Regions from separate parts of the Streptomyces sp. NPDC048349 genome, predicted to be linked through region 3. Evidence: riboswitches for the same ligand, from Rfam matches in the RefSeq annotation. Region 3 holds a riboswitch; each other region holds the start of a gene.

The links. Region 3 has a riboswitch for cyclic di-AMP ahead of AB0D44_RS21575 (LysM peptidoglycan-binding domain-containing M23 family metallopeptidase). Riboswitches for the same ligand answer to the same signal wherever they lie in the genome.
Positions count from the first base shown of each region.
Region 1: it holds a riboswitch for cyclic di-AMP, as region 3 does, so the genes downstream of both, AB0D44_RS05935 (M23 family metallopeptidase) here and AB0D44_RS21575 (LysM peptidoglycan-binding domain-containing M23 family metallopeptidase) in region 3, are expected to answer to the same signal.
Region 2: it holds a riboswitch for cyclic di-AMP, as region 3 does, so the genes downstream of both, AB0D44_RS13435 (transglycosylase family protein) here and AB0D44_RS21575 (LysM peptidoglycan-binding domain-containing M23 family metallopeptidase) in region 3, are expected to answer to the same signal.

Region 1 is NZ_JBEZLA010000006.1:83,679-91,061, reverse strand. It holds gene AB0D44_RS05950 (DNA topoisomerase IV subunit A) at 1-1,315, opposite strand, end outside; gene AB0D44_RS05945 (pitrilysin family protein) at 1,519-2,895, shown strand; gene AB0D44_RS05940 (pitrilysin family protein) at 2,916-4,283, shown strand; cyclic di-AMP (ydaO/yuaA leader) riboswitch at 4,490-4,649, shown strand; gene AB0D44_RS05935 (M23 family metallopeptidase) at 4,662-5,459, shown strand; gene AB0D44_RS05930 (GntR family transcriptional regulator) at 5,662-6,342, shown strand; gene AB0D44_RS05925 (HPr family phosphocarrier protein) at 6,571-6,852, opposite strand; gene AB0D44_RS05920 (GNAT family N-acetyltransferase) at 7,037-7,383, shown strand, end outside.
Region 2 is NZ_JBEZLA010000019.1:73,470-80,852, forward strand. It holds gene eno (phosphopyruvate hydratase) at 1-762, opposite strand, end outside; gene AB0D44_RS13435 (transglycosylase family protein) at 1,046-1,738, opposite strand; cyclic di-AMP (ydaO/yuaA leader) riboswitch at 1,742-1,914, opposite strand; gene AB0D44_RS13440 (transglycosylase family protein) at 2,191-3,252, opposite strand; gene AB0D44_RS13445 (cytochrome P450) at 3,356-4,630, opposite strand; gene AB0D44_RS13450 (nucleoside triphosphate pyrophosphohydrolase) at 4,693-5,691, opposite strand; gene AB0D44_RS13455 (SurA N-terminal domain-containing protein) at 5,720-6,343, opposite strand; gene AB0D44_RS13460 (YfhO family protein) at 6,521-7,383, shown strand, end outside.
Region 3 is NZ_JBEZLA010000039.1:27,613-34,995, forward strand. It holds gene AB0D44_RS21550 (DUF742 domain-containing protein) at 1-57, opposite strand, end outside; gene AB0D44_RS21555 (roadblock/LC7 domain-containing protein) at 54-488, opposite strand; gene AB0D44_RS21560 (ATP-binding protein) at 524-2,500, opposite strand; gene AB0D44_RS21565 (MBL fold metallo-hydrolase) at 2,812-4,020, opposite strand; gene AB0D44_RS21570 (SGNH/GDSL hydrolase family protein) at 4,130-4,915, opposite strand; gene AB0D44_RS21575 (LysM peptidoglycan-binding domain-containing M23 family metallopeptidase) at 5,079-6,119, opposite strand; cyclic di-AMP (ydaO/yuaA leader) riboswitch at 6,124-6,321, opposite strand; partial or broken gene AB0D44_RS21580 (tyrosine-protein phosphatase) at 6,614-7,383, shown strand, end outside.

The sequences.
Region 1 (7,383 bases), on a different contig from region 3:
GCGTGTCCAGGATGTACTGGGTCTGGATCTCGCTCAGCGAGAAGTGCTCGATCAGGCGCTCCTTGGCCTGCGCCGAGTTGTCGCTGTCCCGGATGAGCCGGATGACCTCGTCGATGTCGAGCAGCGCCACCAGCAGGCCCTCGACGAGGTGCAGCCGGTCGCGGCGCTTGCCGCGGCGGAACTCGCTGCGCCGCCGGACGACCTCGAAGCGGTGGTCGAGGTAGACCTCCAGCAGCTCCTTGAGGCCCAGCGTCAGCGGCTGCCCGTCCACGAGCGCCACGTTGTTGATGCCGAAGGACTCCTCCATCGGCGTCAGCTTGTACAGCTGCTCCAGGACGGCCTCGGGGTGGAAGCCGTTCTTGATCTCGATGACCAGGCGCAGGCCGTGCGAGCGGTCGGTGAGGTCCTTGACGTCGGCGATGCCCTGGAGCTTCTTCGAGCCGACCAGGTCCTTGATCTTCGCGATGACCTTCTCGGGGCCGACCGTGAAGGGCAGTTCCGTGACGACCAGGCCCTTGCGGCGCGCCGTCACGTTCTCCACCGCCACCGTCGCGCGGATCTTGAAGGTGCCGCGGCCGTTCTCGTAGGCGTCCTTGATCCCCGAGAGCCCCACGATCCGGCCGCCCGTGGGCAGGTCCGGACCCGGGACGAAGCGCATCAGCGCCTCCAGGTCCGCGTGCGGGTAGCGGATCAGGTGGCGGGCGGCGGCGATGACCTCGCCGAGGTTGTGCGGGGGCATGTTGGTGGCCATGCCGACCGCGATCCCGGACGCGCCGTTGACCAGCAGGTTCGGGTAGGCGGCGGGCAGCGCGACCGGCTCCCGCTCCTGACCGTCGTAGTTGGCGGTGAAGTCGACGGTGTCCTCGTCGATCGACTCCGTCATCAGTGACGTGGCGTCGGCCATCTTGCACTCGGTGTAGCGCATCGCCGCCGGCGGGTCGTCGTTGCCGAGCGAACCGAAGTTGCCGTGGCCGTCGACCAGCGGCAGCCGCATCGAGAAGGGCTGGGCCATGCGCACGAGGGCGTCGTAGATCGACGCGTCTCCGTGCGGGTGGAGCTTGCCCATGACCTCGCCGACGACCCGGGCGCACTTCACGTAGCCGCGGTCGGGGCGCAGACCCATCTCGTTCATCTGGTACACGATGCGGCGGTGCACCGGCTTCATGCCGTCGCGGGCATCGGGCAGGGCACGGGAGTAGATCACCGAGTACGCGTACTCGAGGAAGGAGCCCTGCATTTCGTCGACGACGTCGATGTCGAGGATCTTCTCCTCGAAATCCTCCGGCGGCGGGGTCTTCGTGCTGCGGCGGGCCATCGCTGCGCGGCTCCTTAACCAAGAATGGGTGTGCTGGGGGTCTGCTGGGGGTCTGACGCGGACCATTGTGGCCCGAGGCACCGACAACCCTGACTCCGACCCCAGGGGGTGACCCGGGAACTTATCCGGTCGCCGACGCGCTTGCATACAGTGGCAGGTCTGACGGAAATCTCTGCATCGCGTATCGAAGGGACCACATGCCCATGGGTCACACGGCCACAGCCCAGGCCGGCTCCGGCGGCCTGACAGCGACCGAGCACCGGCTGGCCAACGGCCTGCGCGTGGTGCTGTCCGAGGACCACCTGACCCCGGTCGCCGCGGTCTGCCTCTGGTACGACGTCGGCTCGCGTCACGAAGTCAAGGGGCGTACCGGCCTGGCTCACCTCTTCGAGCACCTGATGTTCCAGGGCTCGGCGAACGTGCCGGGCAACGGGCACTTCGAGCTGGTCCAGGGAGCCGGCGGCTCCCTCAACGGCACCACCAGCTTCGAGCGCACCAACTACTTCGAGACGATGCCGACCCACCAGCTGGAGCTCGCGCTGTGGCTGGAGGCGGACCGGATGGGCTCGCTGCTGGCCGCCCTGGACGACGAGTCCATGGAGAACCAGCGCGACGTCGTCAAGAACGAGCGCCGCCAGCGGTACGACAACGTCCCGTACGGCACGGCCTTCGAGAAGCTGACGGCCCTGGCCTACCCCGAGGGCCACCCGTACCACCACACGCCGATCGGCTCCATGGCCGATCTGGACGCCGCGTCCCTGGAGGACGCGCGCACCTTCTTCCGTACGTACTACGCGCCCAACAACGCGGTGCTGTCGATCGTCGGCGACATCGACCCGCAGCGCACGCTCGCGTGGGTCGAGAAGTACTTCGGCAGCATCCCGGCGCACGACGGCAAGCAGCCGCCCCGGGACGGTTCGCTGCCCGACGTCATCGGCCGCGAGCTGCGCGAGGAGGTCGTCGAGGAGGTCCCGGCGCGTGCGCTGATGGCCGCCTACCGGCTCCCGCACGACGGCACCCGCGAGTGCGACGCCGCCGACGTGGCGCTGACCGTCCTGGGCGGCGGCGAGTCCTCGCGGCTCCACAACCGCCTGGTACGACGCGACCAGACGGCCGTCGCGGCCGGGTTCGGCATGCTGCGCCTGGCCGGGGCGCCCTCGCTGGGCTGGCTGGACGTCAAGACCTCCGGCGGGGTCGAGGTCCCCGACATCGAGGCGGCCGTGGACGAGGAGCTCGCGCGGTTCGCCGCCGAGGGCCCGACGGCCGAGGAGATGGAGCGCGCCCAGGCGCAGCTCGAGCGCGAGTGGCTGGACCGGCTGAGCACGGTGGCGGGCCGGGCCGACGAGCTGTGCCGGTTCGCGGTGCTCTTCGGCGACCCGCAGCTGGCCCTGACCGCGGTCCAGCGCGTCCTCGACGTGACCGCCGAGGAGGTCCAGGCCGTGGCCGCGGCCCGGCTGCGCCCGGACAACCGCGCGGTACTGGTCTACGAGCCGCTGGCCGGCTCCGACGACGAGTCCGACGAGTCCGACGAGTCCGACGAGAACGCTGTGAACGACGAGAACGAGGGGGCGGAGCAGTGAGCGACACCGCAGCCGTCACGATGACCTTCCACCCGCGCCCGCAGGCCGGGGAGCCGCAGCCGTGGGCCTTCCCGGCCCCCGACCGCTCGGTGCTGCCCAACGGCCTGACCCTGCTGCGCTGCCACCGCCCCGGCCAGCAGGTGATCGCGGTAGAGGTGAACCTCGCCGCCCCGCTGGACGCCGAGCCCGAGGGCCTGGACGGCGTGGCGACCATCATGGCCCGCGCCCTGTCCGAGGGCACCGACAAGCACTCCGCCGAGGAGTTCGCGGCCGAGCTGGAGCGCTGCGGCGCCACCCTCGACGCGCACGCCGACCACCCGGGCCTGCGCGTCTCCCTGGAGGTCCCGGCCTCCCGGCTGCCCAAGGCGCTCGGCCTGCTCGCCGAGGCGCTGCGCGCGCCGGCCTTCGCCGACGCGGAGGTCGACCGCCTGGTGCGCAACCGGCTCGACGAGATCCCGCACGAGCTGGCCAACCCGCAGCGCCGCGCCGCCAAGGAGCTCTCCAAGGAGCTCTTTCCCGCCGCCCTGCGCATGTCCCGCCCGCGCCAGGGCACCGAGGAGACGGTCGCCCGTATCGACTCCGCGGCCGTACGCGCCTTCTACGAGGCCCACGTGCGCCCCGCCACCGCCACCGCGGTGGTCGTCGGCGACCTGACGGGCATCGATCTGGACGCGGTCCTCGCCGACACCCTCGGCACGTGGACGGGCGACACCGCCGAGCCCCTCCCGGTTCCGCCGGTGACCGCCGACGACACCGGCCGCGTGGTCATCGTGGACCGGCCCGGCGCGGTCCAGACGCAGCTGCTGATCGGCCGGATCGGGCCGGACCGGCACGACCGGGTCTGGGCGGCCCAGGTGCTCGGCACGTACTGCCTGGGCGGCACCCTGACGTCCCGCCTGGACAAGGTGCTGCGCGAGGAGAAGGGGTACACCTACGGCGTGCGCGCCTTCGGCCAGGTGCTGCGCTCCACGGCCGACGGCAGGGGCGCCTCCATGCTCGCCATCAGCGGCTCGGTGGACACCCCCAACACCGCCCCGGCGCTCGAGGACCTCTGGAAGGTGCTGCGCACCCTCGCGGAGGGCGGTCTGACCGACGCCGAACGGGACGTGGCGGTCCAGAACTTGGTGGGCGTGGCCCCGCTCAAGTTCGAGACGGCGGCCTCGGTCGCGGGCACCCTGGCCGACCAGGTCGAGCAGGAGCTGCCGGACGACTACCAGGCGCAGTTGTACGCGCAGCTCGCCGAAACCGGGACCGTGGAGGCGACTTCGGCGGTCGTGAAGGCCTTCCCCGCGGACCGGCTGGTCACCGTGCTGGTGGGCGACGCGGCGCAGATCGAGGAACCGGTGCGGGCCTTGGGCATCGGCGACGTGAGCGTCGTCACCAACTGACCGCACTGCGGCCGCAACCGGCCGTGGCACGAGGGGCTCCGGCGGGCTTGTCCGCCGGGGCCCCTTTTTGTCCGTTTAGCGGAGAGGCTGCTTTTATGTGGTGTGGCGTACGCAACAAAAAGGCGTGTCTGTTTGGCGATTGACTGATGATCCGCCTAGCGTCACCCGTGCTGTCCGTCAGTTGTACCCGCCGCACCCGCGGCACCGGGCAGCGATCGCCGAGTCCCCGTCAGGCGCGAGCCTGGGGAGCCGGGGACCCACATCAGTCCCTGGGGTGAATCGGACCGCCTCGCAAGAGGAGGCCCGTAGGAGACCTTCCTGCTCCGAACCCGTCAGCTAACCCGGTAGGCGAGAGGGAAGGAAAGGATCAGCCCCTTCATGGCGTTTGGCAGTCGTGCCGCCGGTAAGCACCGTGGTTCCAGTCGTCTGAGCCGCAAGACCGCCGGTTACGCCGGCATAGCCGCCCTCGCCACCACTGGTGTCGTCGGCTCCCTCGCCGCCCCGGCCTTCGCCGCGGACAACGGCAACACCCAGTCCGCCTCGGACAACGCGCTCGGCGCGGTCGTCGTCGCCGAGGACCTCGCGGGTGACATCGAGGACCAGGCCGCGTCCCAGCAGCGTGCCGCCGAGCACGCCGCCGCCAAGGCGCAGGCCGAGGCCGACGCGAAGCAGCGGGCCGCCGAGGCCAAGCGCCTCGCCGAGGCCAAGGCGAAGGCCGAGCGCGAGGCCGCCGAGCGCGCCGCCCGCGAGGAGGAGCGCAAGCGCCTCAACACCTTCGTCTCGCCGCTCGACAGCTCGTACGTCAGCACGCAGTACAAGGCGGGCGGCGGCATGTGGTCCTCCGGCAGCCACACCGGCATCGACTTCCACGCCGCCTCCGGCACCTCCGTCCACGCGGTCGGCGTCGGCGTCGTGGTCGAGGCGGGCTGGGGCGGCGCCTACGGCAACAACGTCGTGATCAAGCACAACGACGGTACGTACACCCAGTACGGGCACATGTCCTCGCTGAGCGTCTCCGTCGGCCAGCAGGTCACCCCCGGGCAGCAGATCGGCCTGTCGGGCTCGACGGGCAACTCCAGCGGCCCGCACCTGCACTTCGAGGCCCGCACCGGTGCCGACTACGGCTCGGACATCGACCCGATCGCGTACCTGCGCTCGCACGGCGTCAGCCTCTGACCGCAGCCCACCGCTCCACCGAAGGCCCCGGCTCCCCGAGCCGGGGCCTTCGTGCCGCTGCGCCGGATACATGTTCGTCATTTCCGGCTGCTCTCGGAAATTATCGTGTGTTGCAATAGAGTCGCGGCACGCGCATGCACGTCATGGATATGCGCGTCCCGTTGGCGTGCAGTGGAAAATCGGAAATAGCGGAGGTCCGGTCTTGCGTATTCCCGCGCATGCGGTATGCACAGCGATCCGCGACGACATCGTCTCCGGGGTCTTCGAACCGGGCGGCAGGCTGACCGAGGAGGTGCTGGCCCGCCGGTACGGAGTCTCGCGGGTGCCGGTGCGCGAGGCGCTGCGGACCCTGGAGTCCGAGGGGTTCGTGACCACGCGGCGGCACGCGGGTGCCTGCGTCGCCGAGCCGACCGAGCAGGAGGCCGCCGACCTCCTCGAGCTGCGGATGCTGCTGGAGCCATTGGCCGCCGCGAGGGCGGCCCGGCGGCGCACCGAGGCCCACCTCAAGGTGCTGCGTGGGCTGGTCAGACTGGGCCAGGAGCGGGCCAGGCGGGGCCAGGCAGAGGATCTGCGCTCCCTGGGCGGCTGGTTCCACGAGACCCTGGCGCAGGCGTCCGGGAGTCCGGGCCTGATCGCGCTGCTCACGCAGATGCGGCACAAGCTGGCGTGGATGTACGTGGTGCAGGCGCCTTCCCGGCCGGTGGACTCCTGGGCCGAGCACGGGGCGATCGTGGACGCGGTGGCGCGGGGGGACGCGGAGCGGGCGCGGGCGCTGGCGGCCGTCCACGCCGAACGGGCGGCGGGCGCGCACCGGCCGCGGGTGCGGGCGGCGGCCGTGAGGACTTCGCAACCTGCCGTAAACATGTCGAGCGGCCGTCATTAACAGGCGCCGTATACAAAGGGGTATATCCGTGCACCGCTGCGTGCGCCGCTGCCGGAATTCCGGTGGCGCGAATTCGGTGCGCCGAATTCCTGCGGAGTGGAATTCCCCTGCGTACACGCGAAAGCCGCGGCTCCCGGATGGCGGGGGCCGCGGCTTTCGCGTGTGGACCGCGTGGACCGTGTGGGTCGCTGCGGCGGTGCGGTCGACGGCGGTGTCGAACCCGAAGGGTCAGACGGTCTCGGGGAGCTCCTCGAGACCCTCGGCGACCAGCTTCGCGAGGCGGTCCAGCGCCACCTCGGCGCCGTCGGCGTCGGACGCGAGGACGATCTCCTCGCCGCCCTGGGCGCCCAGGCCCAGAACCGCCAGCATGGAAGCGGCGTTGACGGGGTCGCCACCGGCCTTGGCGATGGTCACCGGGACGCCGGAAGCGGTCGTCGCACGGACGAAGATCGAGGCGGGACGAGCGTGCAGGCCCTCGGCCCAGCCGACGTTGACGCGGCGCTCTGCCATGGTGATGCCCTTCAGGTTCTTACGGTTGTCTAGACCAGTCTCTCACGACGTCCGGAATGCTCCGACCGACCTCCGGCCCGGATCTTCCGCCGTTCGACCTTCCCCAGCTTGCACCGTTTTGCCCCAGTGTGCCTGATGCGCCGCGCGCACGCTGCCAGGCGGTTTCCGGCCGTAAGGTAGGCCCATGACCACCGAGTCGGACCCCTCGTACCCGGCCCACTGGGAGGCGGACGTCGTCCTGCGCGACGGCGGCACCGCCCGGATCAGGCCCATCACGCCCACCGACGCGGGCCGGCTGGTCAGCTTCTACGAGCAGGTCTCCGACGAGTCGAAGTACTACCGCTTCTTCGCCCCGTACCCCCGGCTCTCCGACCGCGACGTGCACCGGTTCACGCACCACGACTACGTGGACCGCGTCGGCCTCGCGGCGACCATCGGCGGGGAGTTCATCGGAACCGTCCGCTACGACCGCATCGGCCCCGACGGCCGGCCCGCCTCGGCCCCCGCCGACGAGGCCGAGGTCGCCTTCCT
Region 2 (7,383 bases), on a different contig from region 3:
GCCGTCCTTGTAGAACTCGGACGCGGCGACGTCGAGCGCGAGCGCGATGTCCTTGCCCGGGGTGTAGCCGGCCTGCTTGATGGCCTCGATGATGAGGTCGAGCGCGGCGCGGTTGGACTCCAGGTTCGGGGCGAAGCCGCCCTCGTCACCGAGACCGGTGGACAGGCCCTTGGTGTGCAGGACCTTCTTGAGGGTGTGGTAGACCTCGGCACCCCAGCGCAGCGCCTCGGAGAAGGACTCCGCGCCGATCGGCGCGATCATGAACTCCTGGATGTCCACGTTGGAGTCGGCGTGCGAGCCGCCGTTGAGGATGTTCATCATCGGAACGGGCAGCAGGTGCGCGTTCGGGCCGCCCAGGTAGCGGAAGAGCGGGAGGTCCGAGGCCTCGGACGCGGCGTGCGCGACGGCGAGGGAGACGCCGAGGATGGCGTTGGCGCCGAGCGAGCCCTTGTTGTCGGTGGCGTCCAGGTCGAACATGGCCTGGTCGATCAGGCGCTGCTCGGTGGCGTCGTAGCCGACGAGCTCCGGGCCGATCTGCTCGATGACGGCGAGGACGGCCTTCTCGACACCCTTGCCCATGTAACGGTTGGGGTCACCGTCACGGAGCTCGATGGCCTCGAAGGCACCGGTGGAGGCGCCGGACGGAACTGCAGCACGGCCGGTGCTGCCATCGTCGAGGCCCACCTCGACCTCGACCGTGGGGTTGCCTCGGGAGTCCAGGATTTCCCGGGCTACGACGACGTCGATGGACGGCACGAGCATCTCCTTCTGGGATGTGACGCTGGGTGTGCGGCGGCATCAGGCCGTGGGATGGCCTTGCCGCCTAGAGCCTAACCGGCTCCGGGCACTCGGCCCGCCGACCGCCCGGGTCCTGGGACGAAAAAGGGTCCGAATACCCCTCTTCCGGGACATAGGGCTCTTGATCCTCGTGGTTCCGGCCGTCCACGCACCACCGCCCGGCGCGTGGGGGAGACGCGCCGGGCGGGGTGTGATGGTGCGTGATGACGCCTGTTGCCCAGGGACTGCGCGGCCGGGGCCGCGGTGTTCAGCTGAGCTTCAGCTTCTGACCCGGGAAGATCAGATCGGCGTCCGAGACGATGTCCTTGTTCAGCTCGAAGAGCTTCTCCCAGCCGCCCTGCACGCCGTTGGCCTCGGCGATGGTGCCCAGGGTGTCGCCGGACTTGACCTCGTACGAGCCGTTGCCGGTCTTCGGGGCCGGGGCCTCGGAGCGCTCGGAGCGGGTGGTCGGGGCCTCGGAGCGCTTCGTCTCCTTCTTCGGCTCGGCCTTCTTGGGCTGGGTCTGCTTGGGCTGGGTCTTCTTCTCCTGCTTGGGGGCGGCCTCGGTCGAGCCGCCGCCGGTGTAGGAGGAGTTCGACAGGCCCACGCCGCAGGACGGCCAGGCGCCCTTGCCCTGGCCCTTGAGGACCTTCTCGGCGATGGCTATCTGCTGGGCCTTGGAGGCCTGGTTGGCCTGCGGGGCGTACGACTTGCCGCCGTACGCGGCCCACGTCGAGGACGAGAACTGCAGGCCGCCGTAGTAGCCGTTGCCCGTGTTGATGGACCAGTTGCCACCGGACTCGCACTGCGCGACCTTGTCCCATTCGGACGCGGTGGCGGCGCCGGCGGTGCCGGCGGCCATCAGGGGGGCGGCGACGGCCACACCGGCGACACCGGCGAGCGTGACGATGCGGACGGCCTTGGAACCGCGGCGGTGCTTGCCCTTGCCGGAAAGCAGCATGGAGATTCTCCTCACCGACGCCTACGAGGTGAGCTGTCGGGTTCGGGCGAGTGAGTTGCCCGGCCGTGCGACCTAGCGCACGTCTTGACCCCTAGCCGGTGGCGTGACCGTCTCTCAACGGCCGCTCCCGGCGCCTACCTTGGTTCCCCCGCTCCTGCCTTCGGCGCGTGACGCGACGACTGTTCCCCCCGTCCGCCGGCAGGATTCGGCGATGCGGTCGAAGGAGCTCGCGGTGGCGAGCGATTCAGAAGGTAAACAGGTCCCTCCCCGATGTTCAACGAGCCCCATCGGGGAGAAACGGCCCCTACTTGCGCTCCTCGTACGGGCGTTTGCGCAGGTGAGGGCGGGGTTTGCAGAAGCCCCCCGAGGGGACACGCCAGTTGACCGGAAGAGACACATGTCTCACTTACAGAAAACGGACAATCAACTCTTTACGGCTGCCCGAAGTGCCCTTATTCGGCGGTTAGATCCAGGTTCTGGCCGGGCTTGATCAGATCGGCGTCCTCGCCGATGACCTGCTCATTGGCCTTGTAGAGCGCGTTCCAGCCGCCCTCGAGTCCCTTGGCGTCCGCGATCGCGGCCAGGCTGTCGCCCGACTGGACGGTGTAGGTGGGCTCCGACGGGGTGTCAGAGGCGGCCGGCAGCTCGACGGCCGGCGCACCTCGGTGCTTGCCGCTTCCCTCGGCAGCCGGGGCGGCCGGTGCGGTGGGGTCGGCCGAGGCGTCCGGGGCGCCCGGAGTCGCCGGTGCGGTCGGTGCCGTGGGGTCGGCCGGGCTCACGGGGGCCCCGGGGGTCACCGGCGGCAGGCCCGGGGTGACCGGCGGGGTGACCGGCGGCTCGGTGGTGCTGCCGCCCGGGTCCACGGGGGTGGGGGGCACGGTCGGATCCGTCGGGGCCGGCGCCGTGGTGGGGGCGTCCGGCGAGGGCATGACGGGCAGTCCGAGGGAGGGCGCGAGCGGGCCGTCGGGGAGCGCGAAGGACGGGCTGCCCGAGGGGCTCGGCGCCGGCTGCGTCGGAGCGCCGAAGTCCGTGGAGGGCTTGCCGCGCCCGGTGGTGGGCACGGTGTCGTCCGGACGGGAGGGCGCGGTCACGGTGCCGGAACCGCCGGGCAGGCCGGGGTCGACCTCCGCCGCGGCGCCCTGGCCGTCCAGTCCGGCCGAAGCCGCGCACAGCGGCCAGGCCTGCGGGCCCTGCGAGGCCAGCACCCGCTCGGCCACGGCGATCTGCTGGGAACGGCTCGCCAGGTCGGCCCGCTCGGCGAAGTCGAGTCCACCCGCGTTCGCCCACTGCTCCTGGGTGAACTGCAGGCCGCCGTACTGACCGCTGCCGAAGTTGGCGCTCCAGGCGCCACCGCTCTCGCATTCGGCGACCTTGTCCCACGTGGACGTGTCGGCCGCGCCGGCGCTGGTGGCGGCGAGCAGCGGCAGAGCCAGAGCGGAGCCGGTGACTCCGGCGGTGACGACTATCGCGGGCACCTGACGGGGGCGTCTGTGGCGGCCGTTCCCGGAACGCATGAGGCTGCACCTTTCGCATAACGGCTGGGTAACGGCAGAACCTAGCGGCCTTCGAACGGTTGTCACAACTCCGGCCGGGAACTGACTTCCGGTCAGTCGCGCTTCAGATGTTTCGGGGTGTGAAGCGCACGGGAAGGGTGCGCAGGCCACGCATGATCAGTCCGCCGCGCCAGCGCAGCTCCTCGGGCGGAACAGCCAGTTCCAGATCTGGCAGACGCGTGAGCAAAGTCGCAAGCGCGGTCTGTCCCTCAAGTCGCGCGAGCGGAGCGCCCAGGCAGTAGTGGATGCCGTGGCCGTAGCCGAGGTGCTGGTTGTCCGTCCGGGAGAGGTCGAGGGTGTCCGGCTCGGCGAACCGCTCGGGGTCGCGGTCGGCGGCGGCGAGGACGACCAGGACCGGGTCCCCGGTCGCGACCGACTGCCCGCCGAGGGTCAGCGGTTCGGTCGCGAACCGCCAGGTGGCCAGCTCCACGGGGCCGTCATAGCGCAGCAGTTCCTCGACGCCGGTCTCCAGCAGGCCGCTCTCGCCGGCCGCGAGGGAGGCCTGGAGCCGCTCGCGTTCGCCGGGGTTCATGAAGAGGGAATGGACGCCGTTGCCGATGAGGTTGACAGTGGTTTCGAAACCGGCGAAAAGCAGGATGAAAGCCATGGCCGTGGCCTCGGCCTCCGTCAGATGGTCGCCGTGGTCGCTCGCGCGGATCAGATCGGAAATGAGGTCATTGCCCAGATCGTCCCGCTTGCGGTGGATGAGCTCGCCGAGGTAGGTCCGCATCTGCTTCACGGAACGGGCGACTCCGCCGCGCGGGCCGCCGCGGTGGCGGATCATCATCCCGGCCCAGTCGCGGAAGTCGTCCTGGTCCTCGCGCGGTACGCCGAGCATCTCGCAGATGGCATAGATGGGGAGCGGGAAGGCGAACTCGTGGATCAGGTCCGCCTCCCCCTTCTCCGCGAACCCGTCGATGAGGTGGTCGGTCAGCTCCTGCACCCGCGGGGTGAACTCGGCGACCCTGCGCGGCGTGAACGCCTTCGACACCAGCCGCCGCAGCCGGGTGTGGTCCGGCGGGTCGATGTTGAGCAGGTGCGTCATCAGTTCCGCCTTGCGCTCCCCCGGGATCCCGGTCTTGCCCTTGGCGTGCGCGGGCTCGGCGTGGTGCGCCGGATTCTTGCTGAGCCGCTGGTCGGCGAGGGCCTGGCGGGCGTCGGCGTACCGGGTGACCAGCCAGGCCTCGACCCCGCTGGGGAGCTTGGTGCGGTGCACCGGGGAGTGCTCGCGCAGCCAGGCGTAGGCCGGATAGGGGTCGGTCGCGAACTCCCAGTCGAACAGGGTCGGGCCCTGGGAGGAAGGGGAGGCCGGGGGCGTGTCTGCGGGGGCCGCGGGGATCTGCTCGTGCACCGGATGACCGTATCCCGGCCTCCGGCCCCCGGCCCCCGTCCCGGGACGGGCTACGCGCCGACGCCCTCGGCGGCCCGGATCGCGTCCCGGTAGACGCGGGCCGCCGCGCGCAGCGCGGTCTCGGGGTCGATCCCCGCCGCCTCGGCGCGCGCCGCCAGTTCCAGCAGCTCGTACCCGATGCCCTCGCCGCGGGGCAGCTCCACCGCAAGCCCTCCCGTACGGACCCGCCCGGCGAGCTTGGCCGCGAGCGCGAGCCCCGGCTGGCCCACCGGAATCCCGTCCGTCACGGACTCCCTGCGCTTCTCGACCGCCTTGGTGCGCTGCCAGTGCGCGCTGACGTCCTCCGGGGTCTCGGCCTTCTCGTCGCCGAAGACGTGCGGGTGCCGGTGGATCAATTTCTCCACCAGGGCGCCGGCCACGTCGTCGATGGAGAACGCCTCGTCCGGATCGTCGTGGTCCTGCGCGATCCGGGCGTGGAACACCACCTGGAGCAGGACGTCCCCGAGTTCCTCGCGCAGCTCCTCCCGGTCCCCGTCCTCGATGGCCTCGACCAGTTCGTACGCCTCCTCGATCGCGTACTTGGCCAGGCCCCGGTGGGTCTGCCGGGAGGTCCACGGGCATTCGCGCCGGACCCGGTCCATCACCTGGACCAGGTCGAGCAGCCGGGCGCCCGGCAGGTCGTACGAGCCCGGCAGCAGTTCCAGATCGGGCATGGCGACCCGGCCCGAACCCGCGAGCCTGGCCAGCCCGTCGGTGAGCCGCTGGTCGCCCTCGCCGCTCAGCAGCACCACGACCGTGGCACCCCCGGCGCAGGCCTCGACCAGCGCCTGCGCCTGCGGAGCCTCGTGGACGACCTCGACGCCCGCCTCCCGCAGGTAGGGGAGCTGCGGGTGGCCGGGGTCGGCGCACAGCACCCGGTCCGCGGCGTGCAGGGTCTGCCACGCGGGCCAGGACAGCACGCCGGGGGCGACCCGGTGGCTGGTGGTCAGCAGGACGATGCGGCCGGTGGGCTCGGCCGCGGCGAAATCGGAGGGGTCGTGGTCGGTCACCCTCCGAACCTACCTCCGCGGGCGGGCGTCAGGCTCCGGCGGGTGCCTGCTCGGGCCGGGTCCGCTGGGTGATCCAGGCGGTCTCCCCGGCGCCGAGCTTGATCTGCTGGACGTCGAAGGAGCCGTAGCGCGGGTTGACCTGGATGTGCAGCGCCTTGGCGGCGGTGCGGGCGGGCTCCTCCAGCTTCCCGTTGCCGTACTTGGCGGTCAGCTTCGTCAGCAGGACCCGGTCCCGCAGGAAGCGGTCGACCTGGCCGGGGGCCATGGCGCCCTTCTGCAGCAGCAGCGCCTCGAACTGCTCGGCCCCCTTGTTCTCCTCGACGTACGCCTTGCGCTCGTCCTCGATCTCCTTGGCGGAGACGGTGACCCCGGCGGTCTTGGCCATCTTGTCGATGATGCGGCTCTGGAGCATCGAGTCGAGCTTCTGGCGCTCCAGGTTGGGGGTGCTCGCGATGAGCTCGGCGGCGGCCTGACCGGTGCGGTTCTGGGCGGCGCGCACCTCGTTGACCTGGGCCTGGAGGGCGGACGTGGTGATCCGTTCACCGCCGATGACGGCCGCGGTCCCGGGGCGCGCCTGCCCCGAGCAGGCGGACAGCAGGGGGGCCGCCAGCAGCAGGGCGGTGGAGACGGAGAGCGCAGTGCGACGGTGCAAAGGAGCCTCCAGGGCCGGGAGATTGTGCGTCGGTGCACAAGGGCCGTGCGGTGATCGATGGTATGCAGTCAGGGTGATCCGAGCCACTGGTTCGACCAACGATTCCCGGGGTGTTGGGGTACGCGTTCACCCGGTGGCCATCCCGCCGCCCCCCGGTGGTGCCAAGGTCGGCGCACCATGTCGACACCGCACCGCTCGCCGAGCCGATCGCCGCACCGCTCACCGAGCCGATCGCCGAGCCGATCGCCGCGCCGGTCGAGCCTGGCCGGTTCCGCGCTCGCCGCCCTGCTCACGGTGGTGGCCCTCGCAGCCGGGGACGCCGTCGCCCGCGTCTTCCCGTACGGCCCGCGCCACCGCAGCATCAACGACCTCGGCAACCAGTTCGTCCCCTTCCACGCGCACCTGTGGGACCTCCTGCACGGCCGCGCCGAGGGCGGGCTGCTCTTCAACTGGCAGTCCGGCTACGGCACCGGTTTCCTGCCGGACCTGGGCACGTATCTGGCCAGCCCGTTCGCGCTGCTGGTCGGGCTGTTCCCGCGCGCGGAGATCGACCTCGCGGTGTACGTGGTCACGGTGCTCAAGACCGCGGCCGCGGCGGCCGCCATGGCCTGGCTGCTGCGCACGCAGCGCCGGGGGGCCTGGTGGGCGGCGGGGCTGCTGGGTGCCTCGTACGCGCTGTGCGGCTGGTCGGTGATCGAGGCCTCCTACAACCCGATGTGGCTCGACGGCCTGATCGCCTTCCCCCTGCTGTGCCTGACCGGCGAGTGGGCGCTGCGCGGGCGGCGGCCCGCGGCCGCCGCGCTGGTCGTGGCCCTGTGGTGGACGGCGAACTTCTACACCGCCTACATGGCGACCCTCGGCGCGGCGCTCGTCCTGCTGGTCCGGGTGGCGCTGACCCGCGACGGCCTGCGGCCCCGGCTGGGCGTGATCGGCCGGGCGGCCGGGACGACCGTGCTGGGGATCGCGCTCGCGGCGCCGGTCCTGGCTCCCCTCTTCCTCAGCTCCCGGCAGGCCCACCCGGGCTGGGTCAAGGAGTTCCG
Region 3 (7,383 bases):
GTCCCGCCCCTTCGCCGACGCACCGGCCGCGAACGCCCCCGTCGGACGGAGCCTCATCGCTCCGGGTCGGCGACCGGCCGCCTCGGCGGGGCCGCCAGGTACGGTCGTACGCTCTTGACCAGCATCGCCATCTCGTAGCCGAGCACTCCGGCATCGGCCTCGCGATCGGCGAGGACCGCCAGACAGGTACCGGAGCCGGCGGCCGACACGAAGACGAGCGCGGTGTCGAGTTCGACGACGACCTGGCGGACCTCCGCGCCGTCCCCGAAGCGGGCTCCGGCGCTGCGGCCCAGCGAGTACAGCCCGGACGCCAGCGCGGCCATGTGGTCCGCGCTGTCCGCGTCCAGGCCGTGCACGCAGGTCACCAGGCCGTCGGCGGTGAGCAGGACGGCGCTGCGCGTGTACGGCACGCGTTGCACCAGACCGCTGAGCAGCCAGTCGAGGTCCGAGAGCCGGTTGCCGGTCTTCGTCGCCACTTCGCCGCCCATGGGGGTGTGCTCCTTGCTGAGGTGAGGGGTCGGGGTCATACCTGGTTCTCCGACTGGGCGAGGCCGAAGCCCCGTTGGAAGGCGGCCATCAGGCCGGGGTCGTGTACGGGCTGCTCGGGATCCGGGGCCCGCCGGGGAGCGGGGGCCTCGCGCAGCTGGGGCGCGAGGTGCTGCTGCGCCCGCCGGCGCGGCAACGGCGGCCGCGCCTCCGCCGGGCCGGCCCCGGCCGGGTCCGCCCCTGCCGTCACGGGCGCGGGTGCGGCCCCGGCCCACACCTCGGGCAGGGCTTCGGCCCCGGCCGGGGTCGTCGGCTCAGGCCCGGGCCAGGGCTCCGGCTCGCTCAACGGCTCGGCCGGGGCCGGGGCCGGGGCCGAAGTCGTTCCCGCGTCCCCGGACCGCGGCGCGGGCACCTGCACGGCCGCACCCTCGAACCGCTGCCCGGCCCCTGCCACGGCTTCGGCCCAACGCCCGGACCGGGCCACGGCTTCGGAACCCGACCCGGACCCTGCCACGGCTTCGGGCCCCCGCCCGGGCCCAGCCACGGCTTCGGAACCCGACCCGGACCCGGCCACGGCTTCGGGAGCCGTCCCGTGACCGGGCTCCGCCGGGGCCGCCGGTCCGGCCCCCGGTCCGGCCGGGAGGGGACCCGGAGCGGTCCCCGAGGCAGCCGCCGGCCACGGCTCCGGTCGGGGCACGGGCGGTTGGGGACGCGGCGGGCCCACCCGGACGGGCTCCAGGGGCGGCATCGGAGCCGCCCGCCCGGTGCCCCAGGAGGTGGCGCGGGAGCCCCCCGCCGCGTCGGCCGCGCTCGGCGCCTCCGCGCCCAGCAGCTCCTGCGGCAGCACCAGGACGGCGAGCACCCCGCCGTAGATGTTGGACTTGAGCTCGACGGCGATCCCGTGCCGGCGGGCCAGCGCGGAGACGACGAACAGCCCGATCCGCCCGTCCGCGAGCAGGTTGCGCACGCTGATCTGGTCCGGGTCGCCGAGCAGGGCGTTCATCCGGTGCTGCTCCTCCGGCGGCATGCCCAGCCCGCGGTCCTCCACCTCGACCGCAATGCCGGCGGTGACCCGTTCGGCGCGCAGCACCACATCCGTGTCGGGGGCGGAGAACACCGTGGCGTTCTCGACGAGTTCGGCCAGCAGGTGCACCACGTCGGCGACGGCGTGGCCGCGCACGCTGCCGCCCGCCGGGGGCACGACCTTGACCCGGGTGTACTGCTCGACCTCCGCCACCGAGGAGCGGAGCACCTCGCTCAGGTCGATGGGCCGGGTCCACTGGCGCCGGCTGGCGGCGCCGCCGAGCACGGCGAGGTTCTCCGCGTGGCGGCGGATGCGGGTGGCGAGGTGGTCGACGTGGAAGAGCTCCTTGAGCAGGTCCGGGTCCTCGACCGTGTCCTCCAGTTCGTCCAGCAGCGAGATCTCGCGGTGGACGAGGGACTGCAGGCGGCGCGCGAGGTTGACGAAGACCTCGACCTTCCGCTCGCTGTCGGAGGGCGTGGCCGGTCCCGCCAGCCGTACGAGCGTCGCGTGGGCCTGTTCGCGGGCGCCGCGCAGCTCCTGCGACAGCAGCCAGAACTCGTCCACACCCGCCGGATCGGCGCCGGACGGCGGGCCGGTCGGGCCGCCCCGCACCGGGCGCGGCGGGGTCTCGCCGCGCTCCAGCCGGTCGGCGGCTGCGCGCAGCTCCTGGCGGCCGCGCACGCTGGAGCGGCGCAGCGCCTCGCACCGGTCCCGTACGGCCTTGGCCGCGCGCTGCGCGCCGAGCAGGGCCGCCGCGAGGGCGGCGACGAAGAGGAGGGCGCAGCCGGTGAGCACCGGCCAGAGCCGGGCGTCCCGGTCTCCGGCGCCCCCGCCGAGCTGGAGGGTGAAGATGACCGCGGCGGTGCCGCTGAGCCCGGCGGCGAGCGCGGGCAGGACGGCGGCGCGGACCAGCTGGGGGCGTATCTGCCGGCCCGGACCGGTGACGGCGTGTCTCGACGGGGCGTGGCGGGCGGCGCGGAGTCCGGACATCGGCGTCCTCGGTACGTGGGGCCCGGCCCCCAGCGGTCCCGGGGCCCGGTGTTGATCACCGGATACCCACGCTAGACCGCACCGTCCCGCCCCTGACGCCCAGTTGGGGAAGTTCACGGGGGTGCTTCCCGCTCCCGGTGGAGCGCTCGTACAGCCGCCCGAATCCCCCGGGTCACCCTTGCGGCGGGGAGCGCGGCCACCGAGCGCCCCCGAGGGCCGGGGCTCCGCCCCCGAGGTCCGGGGCTCCGGCCCCGGGACGCCGCCTCCGGAGTGCCGCCTCCGGAGTGCCGCCGCGGGGGCGCGGCCGTCCGTCAGGACCCCACGGCCTCCGGCTCCTCGCGGATCACGCCCGTCGCCCGCCCGGCGGTCACCGCGGCGACGGCGACTTCGGGTGCGGCGTGGCCGCCGGCCGTGAAGGGCCGCCACCACGGCTTCGCGGGAGCGTCCGCCGCCCCCGGCTCGAAGGGCTGGCCGGGGATCGGCAGGGCGATCGCGGCGCCGGCCCCCTGCGCCGCCGCTAGGGTCCCCTCACCCGGCTCGTCCCACGGGTGCGGGGCCAGGTTGAAGGTGCCCCAGTGGATCGGCAGCATCGTCCCGTGCGGGGCACCGCCCTGGAGGTCGAGGTGGGCGCGCATGCCCTCCTCGGGCGTCATGTGGATGTCGGGCCAGTACTCCGAGTACGCGCCGATCTGGATCATCGTGGCGTCGAAGGGCCCGTGTTCGGCACCGATCTCCTTGAAGCCGGGGAAGTAGCCGGTGTCCCCGCTGTGGTAGATCCGGTGCTCGTCCCCCGCGACCACCCAGGAGGCCCACAGGGTGTGCTGCTGGTTGCGCAGCCCGCGTCCGCAGAAGTGCCGGGCGGGCGTCGCGGTGAGCGAGAGCCCGGCGACCTCGGTGGTCTCGTTCCAGTCGAGCTCGCGCAGCCGGTCGGCCGGCACGCCCCAGCGCTCCAGGTGCGCCCCGACGCCCAGCGGGACGGCGAAGACCGTGTCCGTACCGGCGAGCTCCTTGATCGTCGGCAGGTCGAGGTGGTCGTAGTGGTCGTGCGAGATCACCACGACGTCGACCGGTCCCAGCGAGGCCAGCGGCACGGGTACCGGGTGCAGCCGCTTGGGCCCGGCGAAGGGGAAGGGCGAGCACCGCTCGCCCCACACCGGGTCGAACAGCACGCGTCGCCCGTCGATCTCGGCGAGCACGCTGGAGTGCCCCATCCAGGTGAGACGCAGTCCGCTCGCGGGCGGCTTCGCCAGCTCCGCGAGGGTGGTCGGATACACGGGGATCGGCGCGCCGGGGGTGCGCCGGACCCGCTGCTCCCGCTGGAAGTAGGTCTTGGCGAACTCCGCCATCGACCCCGACGGCCTGGTCCGGGCCCCGAGCGGGTTCTGGAAGACGCCGTCGGCGAAGTTCGGTGAGTTGTGGATCCGCTCCAGCCGGGCGCCGGCGGGGTCCGCGCCGAAGGCCTCGGGCCGCAGGGCACGCAGCCGCGGACGCAGGGGACGCGGGGGACGGGAGCCGGTCAAGGCGCCTCCTGGGGGAATGGGGTCGGGACGGTCGTCGGTCTACGACCTTCCCAACGCACACCTCCCCCGAAGGATTCCGCTTGCGGTCCCCGTCCCCGTCTGCGGCTCCCTACAGGGGCATCAGGTCGGGGCGCTTCGCCTCGACGTGGTCCCCGGAGGACTCCCCGCGCAGCCGGCGCCCGATCCAGGGCACCAGGTGCTCGCGCGCCCACTGGATGTTGTCCCGGGTCACGTCCACCGAGCCGCGCGGCCGCTGCGGCGGCCACGGCTGGTCGGGGTCGGCGGGCACGTCCAGCCCGAGCACCTGCGCGGCGCGCAGCGCCACGCGCGTGTGGCCCTCGGGCGAGAGGTGCAGCCGGTCGGTGTCCCAGGCGCGCCGGTCCTGTACGGACTTCAGCGACCACAGGTCGAGCACCGGGCAGTCGTAGCGGTCGGCGATGGCGCGCACGTGCGCGCTGTACGTCGCGACCTTGCCGCGGAGGTGCTTGAGGACCGGCACGCCCCGGGTGTCGAAGCCGGTGGTGATCATGACCAGGCCGACGGACCCGGTGAGGTCGGCGACGGCGGCCTCGAACCGCTCCGCCACGTCGTCGGGGTCGGTGCCGGGCCGGATGATGTCGTTGCCGCCCGCGCAGAAGGTCACGAGGTCCGGGGCGAGCTCCTTGGCCCGCGGGACCTGCTCGGCCACGATCTGGTCGAGGAGCCGGCCGCGCACGGCCAGGTTCGCGTACCGGAAGTCGTGTTCGTCACGCTGGTCGGCCAGGAGCACGGCGAGCCGGTCCGCCCAGCCGAGATAAGAATCCCCGGGTCCCGGGTCCCCCACGCCCTCGGTGAAGCTGTCCCCGATCGCCGCGTACGAGCCGATGGTCTTGAGTGTCGTCGTCGTCGCTGCCACGGAACGACATCCTTCACCCGCGCACACGACCTACGCCAACGTAAGCAGGGGTTGACGGACCGTGATCTATACCACGCGGGAGATAAGGAATAAGTACACGCCAGGCCGGGACCCCCCTCGGGCCCCGGCCTGGCGCGTGTCCGTGCTCCGGCGGCGGCTGCCGTCAGATGGTGACGCCCTTCGAGCGGAGGTAGTTCACCGGGCTGATGTCCGAGCCGTAGGACTGGGTCGTGCGGATCTCGAAGTGGAGGTGCGGGCCGGTCGAGTTGCCGGTCGAACCGGAGAGGCCGATGCGCTGGCCGGCGGTGACGCTCTGGCCCACCGAGACGGACAGCGAGGAGAGGTGGCCGTACTGGGAGTACTTGCCGTCCGCGTGCCGGATGATGACCTCGTTGCCGTACGCCCCGGCCCAGCCGGCGGAGACCACGGTGCCGGCGCCGACGGCCTTGACGGTGGTGCCGGAGCTGGCGATGAAGTCGACGCCCGTGTGGTAGCCCGAGGACCACATCGCGCCCGCGACCTTGTACTGGGTGGATATCCCGCCGCTCACCGGAGCCACGAAGCCGGCGCCGCTGGGCGCCTCGGCCTCGGTGGAGGAACCGCTGCTCTGCGGCTGGCGCTTCGGCTGCGGGGCGGGGGCGTCCTGCTCGGCGGAGGGGCCCTCGTCGGAGGATCCGGAACCGGTCCAGGACCGCTCGGCGGGAGCCGGAGCCGGAGCCGGCTCGGCGGGAGCGGGCTTGGCGGGAGCCGGCTTGGCGGGAGCGGGCTTGGCGGCGGACGGCTCGGCCGGAGCCGCGTCGGCCGGGGCCGGCCGGCCCTTGGCTCCGAGGGTCAGCTTCAGGCCCGGGTGGATCAGGGAGGGGTTGCTGCCGACGGCCTCGCGGTTGTCGGCGTACAGCTTGTGCCAGCCGCCCTCGAGGTGGCGCTCGGCAGCGATCTTGGAGAGGTAGTCGCCGGGGACGACCGTGTAGACGGTCGGGGCGGCCTCCACGGCGGCGGGCGCGGCCTGGAGCGCGAGGGGGAGCTGCGGGGCGACGGCGAGGGCGGGGGCCGTGGCGGGGGCGGCGGCCGGAGCGGTGGCCGCGTTGGCGCCGGCGGCACCCATCAGGGGCAGCGCGAGGGCCGCACCACCGGTGCCGGCGACGGCGAGACCGCGGGAAAGGGAACGGGACTTGGGACGGCGGTGCTTACCCTTTGCAGGCATGGCGAATTCCTCTCCGTCGCCTGCGAGGTGAGCTGTCGGGTTCGGACTGGAGATGTCCGGCCGTACATGAACGGAACATGGACGACTTCACCCCTAGCGGCTCCGGAGGGAAGATCCGGAACAGCGGCTTACCTGGTTCCCCCGCTCCTGCCGCGCGCGTGAATAGTCGGGTGCGGTTTCCGGGAGGCGGCAGGATTAGGCGGTCCACCCGGATCGATCGCGAAGGTAATCGAGTCCGGCCGCACGGAACAAGCCATGAATTTCCAAAAGGAATCACCGGCATGAGGGATCGACGGAATTCCGGTCACCCTGCGTCCATTCCACACCGTCAACAACCGCTCCGGCCGGGCCATTCGACTTTCGCGATCAGGCACTCACGGTCACCGTATGATCTGGCTCACGGGGCCGTGTCCGATCTCGCCGCCGGATATGGCAAGTTGGAGCCAACCGACTCAATTCGGACAGATGCCCCACCACGAACCGGAGGAGCTGCTTTGACCCAGCGGATACAGGAGCCGGAACTGTCCGGAGTGCGCAATTTCCGCGATGTGGGCGGATTGCCGACTTCCGACGGACGACAGGTCAGGACGGGACGACTGTTCCGAAGCGGACATCTCGCACATGCCACCGAAACCGATGCAGAGTTCCTCGCATCGCTCCGGCTCCACACCATCTTCGACTTCCGCAACGACGCCGACCACGCCCTGGAGGGTCCGGACGTCGAGCTGCCCGGCGTGCGGAACGTCAACATCCCGTTGTCGGACCCGGCCGACGGCAGGGAGTTCTGGAAGATGGTCCGCGACGGCGGCCTCGAGCAGCTCCGCTCCGTCCTGGGCGACGGCAAGGGCGCGGCCCGGATGTCGCAGTCGTACCGCACGATCATCCGGCACCGCACCGCCGAGCACAGCCGGGTGGTGCACGCCATCGCCGAGGACAGCGTCCCGGCCCTGCTGCACTGCGCCGCCGGGAAGGACCGGGCGGGCCTGTCGATCGCCGTCGTCCTGCTCGCGCTGGGCGTCGAGCGCGAGGCGATCGTGGCGGACTACCTGGAGTCGAACGCCCCGCACCGCCGCTACCGGGTGCGCCGCAGCAGCGGGGCGCAGGAGGCCCGCTCCGCCGAGGTGACGGAGCTCCTCGCGCCGCTCTTCGACGCCCGGGCCGAGTACCTGACCGCGGCCTTCGACACCATCGACGAGCAGTGGGGCGGACGCGAGGCCTACCTCGCGGAGGGGGGGGGGGGGGGGGCCCCCCGCCCCCCCCCCCC